DNA from 3 places in the Streptomyces sp. NPDC048718 genome. Region 2 is predicted to be linked to each of the others. Evidence: riboswitches for the same ligand, from Rfam matches in the RefSeq annotation. Region 2 holds a riboswitch; each other region holds the start of a gene.
What was found. Region 2 has a riboswitch for thiamine pyrophosphate ahead of thiO (glycine oxidase ThiO). Riboswitches for the same ligand answer to the same signal wherever they lie in the genome.
Positions count from the first base shown of each region.

Region 1 (3,253 bases), on a different contig from region 2:
ACCCCGTTGTCGAGCCGCAGACCCCACAGTTCGTCGAGCAGTCCGCGCCGGCCGGCCAGGGCGAGGAACGCCGTCCCCACCATCACGGTCGGCAGCACGAACGGCACGGTGACGACGGCGCGCAAAAGCCGCTTGCCGGGGAATTCGAGCCGTGCGAACACATACGCGCCGGGCAGCGCGACGAGCAGGGTGAGCGCTGTCGAGGCGACGGCCTGCCACAGCGTGAACCACAGCACGTCGAGGATCTCGGGCCGGGTCAGCGTCTCGCCGAACCCGCCGAACGCCCACGCGCCGTCCGGCCGGAGCCCGCGCCCCACGATGGAGGCGACGGGCCAGGCGAAGAACAGCGCGAAGAACGCGACGGGCAGCAGCATCAGCCCGAGCCGCGCCGCGTTGCCCCCGCGCCCCGGGGGCGCCGGGGCGGTGGGGGTGAGGGGAGCCTCGGACGCCCCGGATGTCTCCGGGCCCTTTGGGCTCTTCGGGGTTACTTCAGGACGAGCGAGGTCCACTGCTGAATCCACGGGTCGCGATGGTCGGCGATCTTCTTCGGGTCCATCGTCTCCGGCTTGTCGACGACCGCGCCGTGCTCGGTGAACAGGGCGGGCAGCGTCGCGTCCTTGGCGACGGGGTTGACGAACATCTGGAGCGGCATGTCGTCCTGGAACTTCTTCGAGATCAGGAAGTCCAGGAGCGCCTTGCCGCCCTCAGGGTTGCGCGCCCCCTGGAGCAGCCCCGCGAACTCGGTCTGCCGGAAGCAGGTGCCGGTGGACACCCCGGTCGGCGCGGTCTTCGGCCGCGGGTCGGCGTACAGCACCTCGACCGGCGGGGAGGAGGCGTAGGAGACGACGAGCGGTCGGTCGCCCTTGGCCTTCTTGCCGCCGGCGGAGCCGGAGAACTCCTGGTTGTAGGCGAGCTCCCAGCTGTCGACCGTCTTCACGCCGTTGGCCTTGAGCTTCTTCCAGTAGTCGGCCCAGCCGTCGTCGCCGTAGCGGGCGGCGGTGCCGAGCAAGAAGCCGAGGCCCGGGGAGGACCGCTCGGGGTTCTCGATGACGAGCAGGTCCTTGTACGCGGGCTTCGCCAGGTCGTCGAAGGTCTTCGGCGGCGCGAGCTTTCGGCCCTCGAAGTACGCCTTGTCGTAGTTGACGCAGACGTCGCCGGTGTCGATCGGGGTGACCCGGTGCTCCGCCTTGTCGAGCTGGAGCGCGCCGGGGATCCGGTCCAGGCCCTTGGCCTCGTACGGGGTGAAGATGCCGTTGTCGAGGGCGCGGGACAGCAGGGTGTTGTCGACGCCGAAGAAGACGTCGCCCTGCGGGGAGCCCTTGGTGAGGATCTCCTTGTTGACGGCCGCGCCGGCGTCGCCGCTCTTGAGGACCTTGACCGTGTAGCCGGTCTGCTTCGTGAACGCGGCGAGCACCTCCTTGGAGGCGCTGAAGGAGTCGTGACTGACGAGCGTGACGGTCTTGCCGGCCGTCTTCCCGCCCGTACCGGACCCGTCCGCGGCGGTGTTCCCGCCGCACGCGGCGAGGGTGGTGACCCCGAGCGCGCTCACGAGCGCGACGGCGGCCAGCTTCCCGCTGCTCATCTTGGTGTGCACTGGTTTTCCTCCTGGGTGTGACCAGGAAGAGACGCGGCCCTGCCCGCTCCGGGGATCCGGGCGCGGGCAGGGCGCAACAGCTCGAGTCTCGTCCGAACTTCCTACCCAGAATGACCTGGGCGAGGTTCAGAGGGTCTGCGGTCCCCCGGCCGACGGCCGGTCACCGCACTCTCAGCGCTGTGGCGCTCCCCTGTCGGAATATGCAGATGTGTTCGAACCCAGCGTACTAGGGCGTGTTTCGAAAGTCCCTCCTGGCCCACGACGCCTGGCACGCACGCTCGCTGCGTTGTCGGAGTCATCCAAGTACGCCCAGTACGAGGATGATCCTCCGCCTTGCGATCGCACGCACCAGACGCCGCAGACCCCGCCCTCCGGGCGGACGGAGCTACTTTCGACACACGCCCTAGGCGCGGTCCCCGCCGGGGCGGGAACCCGGGCCCGAACCCGGGCCCGAACCCGAGCCGGAATCCGGGCCGGGACCCAGCCGGGACCGGCCGGGACCCTGGCGGCCGGGGCCCGGGCTCAGCGCTCGGAGGCGGCGAGCTGTCCGCAGGCGCCGTCGATCTCCTGGCCGCGGGTGTCGCGGACGGTGACCGGCACGCCGTGGGCGGCGATGGCCTCGACGAAGGCCCTCTCGTCCTCGGGGCGGGACGCGGTCCACTTCGAGCCGGGCGTCGGGTTCAGCGGGATGAGGTTGACGTGCACCCGCTTGCCCTTGAGCAGCCGGCCCAGCAGGTCGCCGCGCCACGCCTGGTCGTTGATGTCGCGGATCAGCGCGTACTCGATGGAGATCCGGCGGCCGGACTTCTCCGCGTACTCCCAGGCCGCGTCGAGGACCTCGCGGACCTTCCAGCGGGTGTTGACGGGGACCAGGGTGTCGCGCAGCTCGTCGTCGGGCGCGTGCAGCGACACCGCGAGGCGGCACTTGAAGCCCTCGTCGGCGAAGCGGTGCATCGCCGGGACGAGACCGACGGTGGAGACGGTGATGCCGCGCTGCGACAGGCCGAGGCCGTCGGGCTCGGGATCGGTGAGCCGGCGGATGGCGCCGACGACCCGCTTGTAGTTGGCGAGCGGCTCGCCCATGCCCATGAAGACGATGTTGGACAGCCGGGCCGGTCCGCCGGGGACCTCGCCGTCGCGCAGGGCGCGCATGCCGTCGACGATCTGGTGGACGATCTCCGCGGTCGACAGGTTGCGGTCGAGTCCGGCCTGGCCGGTGGCGCAGAACGGGCAGTTCATGCCGCAGCCGGCCTGCGAGGAGATGCACATGGTGACCCGGTCCGGGTAGCGCATCAGGACCGACTCGACGAGGGTGCCGTCGTGCAGCCGCCACAGGGTCTTGCGGGTGGTGTCGTCGTCGCAGGAGACGTGCCGGACCACCGACATCAGGTCGGGCAGCAGCTCCCCGGCCAGCTTCTCGCGGGAGGCGGCGGGGATGTCGGTCCACTCGGCCGGGTCGTGCGCGTACCGGGCGAAGTAGTGGGTGGACAGCTGCTTGGCGCGGAACGGCTTCTCGCCGATCGCGGCGACCGCTTCCTTGCGCTCGGCGGGCGACAGGTCGGCGAGATGCCGCGGGGGCTGCTTGGCCCCGCGGGGGGCGGTGAAGGTCAGTTCTCCGGGAAGTGGACGGGCCACGGCGGGCGTCTCCTCAAGACGACG
Region 1 is NZ_JBICVG010000004.1:486,705-489,957, reverse strand. Features, by position in the region: gene ACGFRB_RS10415 (ABC transporter permease) at 1-374, opposite strand, end outside; gene ACGFRB_RS10410 (thiamine ABC transporter substrate binding subunit) at 485-1,582, opposite strand; TPP riboswitch at 1,675-1,796, opposite strand; gene rlmN (23S rRNA (adenine(2503)-C(2))-methyltransferase RlmN) at 2,117-3,229, opposite strand.
Region 1: it holds a riboswitch for thiamine pyrophosphate, as region 2 does, so the genes downstream of both, ACGFRB_RS10410 (thiamine ABC transporter substrate binding subunit) here and thiO (glycine oxidase ThiO) in region 2, are expected to answer to the same signal.

Region 2 (3,253 bases):
GTGCCGCCTTCAGGGGGACGGCCGGGTCGGCGGCCTTCGCCGGGTCGACCTCGGCGCCGCTCTCGATCAGCCGGCGGCCCTGGGCGAGGTCGCGCGGGCGGCCGACGGCCAGCAGCGCCCGGACGGCGCCGTCGCGCAGCCACAGCACGCTCCAGGCCGGATCGGCCGGGTCGCCGCGCCACAGCAGGGTGTCGGTCTCGGCGTGATGGCCGGCGTACTGGACGAAGCGGCCGAACTGCTCGGACCAGAAGTAGGGCACCGGGTCGTACGGCGCGGGCGACGGCACCCCGGCCCCGGCCCCCGCATCCGCACCCGCCTCCGAATCGGCCTCCTCCCCCGCGCCCACGCTCGCGGCGGCCGTGCGCGCGGTCTCGGCGACGATGTCGGCGGCGACGGTACGGGGGCCCTGGAGGGCGTTGTCCCAGTGGTGGACGAGCAGCCGGGTGCCGTAGCGGGCGGACGGGAAGGACGCGCAGTCGCCGACCGCGTACACGTCGGGCAGCGAGGTGCGCAGCCGGTCGTCGGCCGTGATCGCGCCGTCCGGGTCGAGGGCGGCGCCGGAGCCGGCCAGCCAGCCGGTGGCGGGGCGGGCCCCGATGCCGACGACGACGGCGTCGGCAGGCAGGGCGGTGCGCTCGCCGGATCGCCCGGCGCCCTCGGCGAGGACGACCCGGCCCGGCTCGATGTGCTCCACGCGCGCGTTGAGCCGGAGTTCGGCGCCGCTCTCGGCGTACCAGCGGGCCATGGGCACGGTGACCTCGGCGGGCAGAGCGCCGGCCAGCGGCCGGTCGGCGGCCTCGACGACGGTGACGGCGCAGCCGGCCTCGCGCGCGGCGGTGGCGAACTCGGCGCCGATCCAGCCGGCCCCGACCACGACGACGTCGCGCCGGTCCTTGAGGACGGCGCCGAGGCGGCCCGCGTCGTCGAGGGTGCGCAGCAGGTGGACGCCGGGGACGCCCTCGCCGCCGGGCAGGGTGAGCGGGTGGGCGCCGGTGGCGACGACGAGGGTGCCGTACGGGACGGGGCCGGCCTCGGTGTCGATCTCGTGGTCGGCCGGGCGCAGTCCGGTGACCTCGACGCCGAGGCGGAGTTCGACGCCGAGGGAGTCGAAGTCGATGTCGAAGGCGGAGCCCTCGGCCTTGCCGAGGAGCACGGCCTTGGACAGCGGGGGCCGGTCGTAGGGCTGGTGCGGCTCGGCGCCGATGAGGGTGACGGGGCCGGTGAAACCCTGTTCGCGCAGGGCGACGGCGGTCTGGACGCCCGCCATTCCGGCACCGGCGATCACGACGTGGTGGGGTACCTGCTTCTGCTCGCTCACCCGGCCACCCTACGCACCGGACCCACCTGACACACCGTCAGTTCGCCGGGTGGCCGGAGGCGCCCTGTGGCGCGCCCCGGACGAGGGCTAGTGTGGCGGACGTAGAGCACTCGCGGGAGCCCGGACGCACCGGGCTGAGAGGGAGGCTGACCGGCCTCCGACCGTACGAACCTGATCCGGGTCATGCCGGCGAAGGGAGGGGCTGGACGCCCATGTCGCGTACTTCCGGCACGGCCGCGGTCGACGCCGCGGTCGACGTCCTCGTCATCGGGGGCGGAATCATCGGCCTGGTCACGGCCTGGCGGGCCGCGCAGCGCGGGCTGCGCACCGCCGTGGCCGATCCCGAACCGGGCGGCGGGGCCGCCCGGGTGGCGGCCGGCATGCTCGCCGCCGTCACCGAACTCCACTACGGCGAGGAGACCCTGCTCGGCCTCAACCTCGCCTCGGCGCGCCGCTATCCCGAGTTCGTCGCCGAACTCGCCGACGCCACCGGCGGTCTGGACGTCGGCTACCGCGCCTGCGGCACCCTCGCCGTCGCGCTCGACGCCGACGACCGGGCGCACTTGCGCGAACTGCACGCGCTCCACAACCGCTGCGGGCTCGTCTCGCAGTGGCTGAGCGGCCGCGAATGCCGGCGGCTCGAACCGATGCTGGCCCCGGGGGTGCGCGGCGGGCTGCGAGTGGACGGGGACCACCAGGTCGATCCGCGGCGGCTCACGGACGCGCTGCTGGTGGCGTGCGAGCGGGCCGGGGTGGTGTTCCACCGGGCGCGGGCCGAGCGGCTCACGGTGGTACGGGACCGGGCCGCGGGCGCGGTCCTCGCCGACGGCACCGCGCCGGCGGCCGGGCAGGTGGTGCTCGCCGGGGGCTCGCTGAGCGGCCGGCTCGACGGCGTGCCGGCGCACGCGGTGCCCCCGGTCCGGCCGGTGAAGGGGCAGGTGGTGCGGCTGCGGGTACCGCCCGCGTACGCGCCGTTCCTGTCCCGGACCGTGCGCGCGATGGTCCGCGGCGGCCAGGTCTATCTCGTGCCGCGCGAGAACGGCGAGCTGGTCGTCGGCGCCACCACCGAGGAGCAGGGCTTCGACACCACGGTGACCGCCGGCGGGGTGTACGAGCTGCTGCGCGACGCCCATGAACTGGTGCCCGGCATCACCGAGCTGCCGCTCACCGAGACCCGCGCCGGGCTGCGGCCCGGCTCCCCCGACAACGCGCCGCTGCTCGGCCCGAGCGCGCTCGCCGGACTGCATCTGGCGACCGGGCACCACCGCAACGGGGTGCTGCTCGCCCCCGTCACCGGCGACGCCCTGGCCGAGGCGCTGACCAGCGGCTCGCTGCCCGAGGAAGCGCGCCCGTTCACCGCCCGCCGTTTCGCGCCCACCTCCCTGGAGTACGCATGAACACCGACACCGACACCGACAGCGGTACGGACAGCGGTACCGGCATCGGCATCGGCACGGCTGCCGACGCCCCGGTGACCGCGACCGGGTCCGCGGCCACGACCCCGCCCGCGCCCGTGGCCGTGACGGTCAACGGCCGGGCCCGGACGCTGACCGGGCCGACGGCCCTCGCGGAGCTGGTCGCCGAGTTCACCCCGGCCCCCTCCGGCGTGGCCGCCGCCGTCAACGAGACCGTCGTCCCGCGCGGCGAGTGGGCGGCGACCCGGCTCGGCGAGGGCGACCGGGTCGAGATCCTCACCGCGGTCCAGGGAGGCTGAGCGCGATGTCCGACGACGTGTTCCCGCTCGGCGGCAGGGAGTTCTCCTCGCGCCTGATCATGGGCACCGGCGGGGCGCCCAGCCTCGACGTGCTCGACCGCTCCCTGGTCGCGAGCGGTACGGAACTGACCACGGTCGCCATGCGCCGCCTCGACCCGACGGTGCGCGGCTCCGTCCTCTCCGTCCTCGAACGGCGGGGCATCCAGGTCCTGCCGAACACC
Region 2 is NZ_JBICVG010000003.1:423,574-426,826, reverse strand. Features, by position in the region: gene ACGFRB_RS07550 (NAD(P)/FAD-dependent oxidoreductase) at 1-1,318, opposite strand, end outside; TPP riboswitch at 1,421-1,533, shown strand; gene thiO (glycine oxidase ThiO) at 1,531-2,715, shown strand; gene thiS (sulfur carrier protein ThiS) at 2,832-3,032, shown strand; gene ACGFRB_RS07535 (thiazole synthase) at 3,038-3,253, shown strand, end outside.

Region 3 (3,253 bases), on a different contig from region 2:
CACGCCTGCGCGCCGGGGTGCCCCTTCGCCAGATCCGCCGCGTGCGCGGCGATCTTGTAGGTGACGACGCCGGTCTTCACGTCGTCCCGGTTCGGCAGGCCCAGGTGCTCCTTGGGGGTGACGTAGCAGAGCATCGCCGTACCCCACCAGGCGATCATCGCCGCACCGATGCCCGAGGTGATGTGGTCATATGCCGGAGCGACATCGGTGGTGAGCGGGCCGAGCGTGTAGAACGGCGCCTCGTCGCAGATCTCCTGCTGGAGCTCCACGTTCTCGCGGATCTTGTGCATCGGGACGTGTCCCGGGCCCTCGATCATCGTCTGTACGTCGTGCCGCCGGGCGATCCGGTTCAGCTCGCCAAGCGTGCGCAGCTCCGCGAACTGCGCCTCGTCGTTGGCGTCGGCGATCGAGCCGGGCCGCAGGCCGTCGCCGAGCGAGTACGTGACGTCGTAGGCCGCCAGGATCTCGCAAAGCTCCTCGAAGTGCGTGTAGAGGAAGTTCTCCTGGTGGTGCGCCAGGCACCAGGCGGCCATGATCGAGCCGCCGCGCGAGACGATGCCGGTCTTGCGGCGCGCGGTCAGCGGCACGTACGGCAGCAGGACACCGGCGTGCACCGTCATGTAGTCGACGCCCTGCTCGGCCTGCTCGACGACGGTGTCCTTGTAGATCTCCCAGGTCAGTTCCTCGGCCCGGCCGTCGACCTTCTCCAGCGCCTGGTAGAGCGGCACCGTGCCGATCGGGACGGGGGAGTTGCGCAGCACCCACTCGCGGGTGGTGTGGATGTTGCGACCGGTGGACAGGTCCATGACCGTGTCGGCGCCCCAGCGCGTCGCCCAGGTCATCTTCTCGACCTCCTCCTCGATGGAGGAGGTGACCGCGGAGTTGCCGATGTTGGCGTTGACCTTCACCAGGAAACGCTTGCCGATGATCATCGGCTCGATCTCGGGGTGGTTGACGTTGGCCGGCAGAACGGCCCGGCCGGCCGCGAGTTCCTCCCGGACGACCTCGGAGGAGACGTTCTCCCGGAGGGCGACGAACTCCATCTCGGGCGTGATCTCGCCGCGCCGGGCGTACGCGAGCTGGGTCACCGCCCGCCCGGTCCGGCTCCGGCGCGGCAGCCGCGGACGGCCGGGGAACACCGCGTCGAGGTTCCTGAGCCCGCCGCGCGGCGAGGTGTGCTTGAGGCCGTCGTCCTCGGGGCGGACGGGCCGACCGGCATATGCCTCGGTGTCGCCCCGGCCGGTGATCCAGTTCTCCCGCAACGGCGGCAGACCGCGCCGGACATCGGTGTCGAAGGCGGGGTCGGTGTACGGGCCGGAGGTGTCGTACAGCGTGACGTCGGTGCCGTTGGTGAGGTGCACCTGGCGGACCGGCACCCGGATGTCGGGGCGGGAGCCCTCGACGTATCCCTTGTGCCAGCCCGGCGTGCGCTCCTGCCGCTCGTTCCGATCGGAGGCAGGGGTGTGCGCATCCTGAATGGTCATATGACCGAATCTCCCTACGCCGGCATTACCCGGTAACAGGTTCGGCGGTCGGCGCAGCGAATCGTCAGCGCCCTCTCAGCCCGGTGCTCCGAGCTCCCGCGTGTGCAAAGGCGTCACCACGCTAGCGCCATCTCTGGCGCGCTGAACAGTGGGCCTCGGACCCTGTTGGGATGATCGACCGGTGAACCCGACGCCCCACGCCCCCGATCCGCACGGCCCCTCACAGGGCCACAGCCACCACCACGGGCCGGCCGCGCCCGTCTCCCTGCACCTGAGAAGGGTCATCGCCGCGGTCCTCGTCCCCTTCGCCGCGGCCGTGGTCGTCGGCCTGGTGATGCTGTGGCCGGGCAGCGCCCCGGCGCACCATCGCACGGGGGTCGGCTTCGACCGGCAGACCGAGCAGGGCAGGGTCGTCTCCGTCGCGCACCTGGACTGCAAGGACGTGAACGCCGCCCAGGCACCGGGCGCCGGAGAGCCGGCCCCGGGGGACAGCGCGGCGACGAACGCCGCGGAGAAGCTGTGCGCGAAGGCCACGGTCGAGGTCACGACGGGTCCGCACAAGGGCCGCACCTTCACCGAGATCGTCCCGCCGGACGCGCCGCGCCAGCTCCGCCAGGGGCAGGGGGTGATCGTCGCGTACGCGCCGGACGCACCGCGCGAACTCCAGTATTCGGTCACCGATGTGAACCGGAAGGTGCCGCTCGCCGTGCTCGCCGGCATCTTCGCGCTGGTCGTCGTGCTCGTCGGCCGGATGCGTGGGGTGATGGCGCTGATCGCGCTCGTCGTGAGCTTCGCGCTGCTGACCCTGTTCATCCTGCCGGCGATCATCGAGGGGTCGAATCCGCTGGTGGTGGCCGTCGTGGGATCGAGCGCGATCATGCTGATCGCGCTCTATATGTGTCACGGTCTGTCGGCGCGCACCTCGGTGGCGGTGCTCGGCACGCTCGTCTCCCTGCTGCTGATCGGTCTGCTCGGCTCGTTCTTCATCGGCTGGGCCTCGCTGAGCGGCAACACGGACGACAACACCGGCCTCATCCACGGTCTCTATCCGGACATCGACATGTCGGGTCTGCTGCTCGCCGGCATCATCATCGGCTCGCTCGGCGTGCTCGACGATGTGACCGTCACCCAGACGTCGGCGGTCTGGGAGCTGCACCAGGCGGACCCGGCCATGGGACCGCGGGCGCTGTACCGGGCGGGCATCCGGATCGGCCGTGACCACATCGCCTCGGTGGTGAACACCCTGGTGCTCGCCTACGCGGGCGCGGCGCTGCCGCTGCTGCTGCTGTTCTCCATCGCCCAGAGCAGCGTGGGCACGGTGGCCAACAGCGAGCTGGTCGCTGAGGAGATCGTGCGGACCCTGGTCGGGTCGATCGGTCTGGTCGCGTCGGTCCCGGTCACCACCGCGCTCGCGGCGCTCGTGGTGTCGGCGGACCGGCCGGGCGCCGGGGACGCGCCGGCGGAACGGGAAGGGGGACAGCCGGTGGGACGACCGGCGGGGTGGAACGGTCGGAAAGGCGGCGGCGGTCGGCGGCGCCGGGCCAAGTGACACCACTCCGGGCGCGGGCTCAGCCCGCGTTCTCCTCGGCGAGAATCCGTCCGAGTGCCGCCTCCAGGTGGTCTTCGAAGTCGCCGAGTGTCCGTTCCTGACCGAGCGGGACAAGCTTGTCCGTACGGTCGAGGAAGGCGACCAGCGGTGGCGCACTCGCCCGGAACAGGGCGCGGTCGCCGCCGACCTGGAGCCGGATCATGACATCGGACAGTCCGTC
Region 3 is NZ_JBICVG010000010.1:110,321-113,573, reverse strand. Features, by position in the region: gene thiC (phosphomethylpyrimidine synthase ThiC) at 1-1,484, opposite strand, end outside; TPP riboswitch at 1,479-1,594, opposite strand; gene ACGFRB_RS20500 (YibE/F family protein) at 1,666-3,033, shown strand; gene ACGFRB_RS20495 (SsgA family sporulation/cell division regulator) at 3,053-3,253, opposite strand, start outside.
Region 3: it holds a riboswitch for thiamine pyrophosphate, as region 2 does, so the genes downstream of both, thiC (phosphomethylpyrimidine synthase ThiC) here and thiO (glycine oxidase ThiO) in region 2, are expected to answer to the same signal.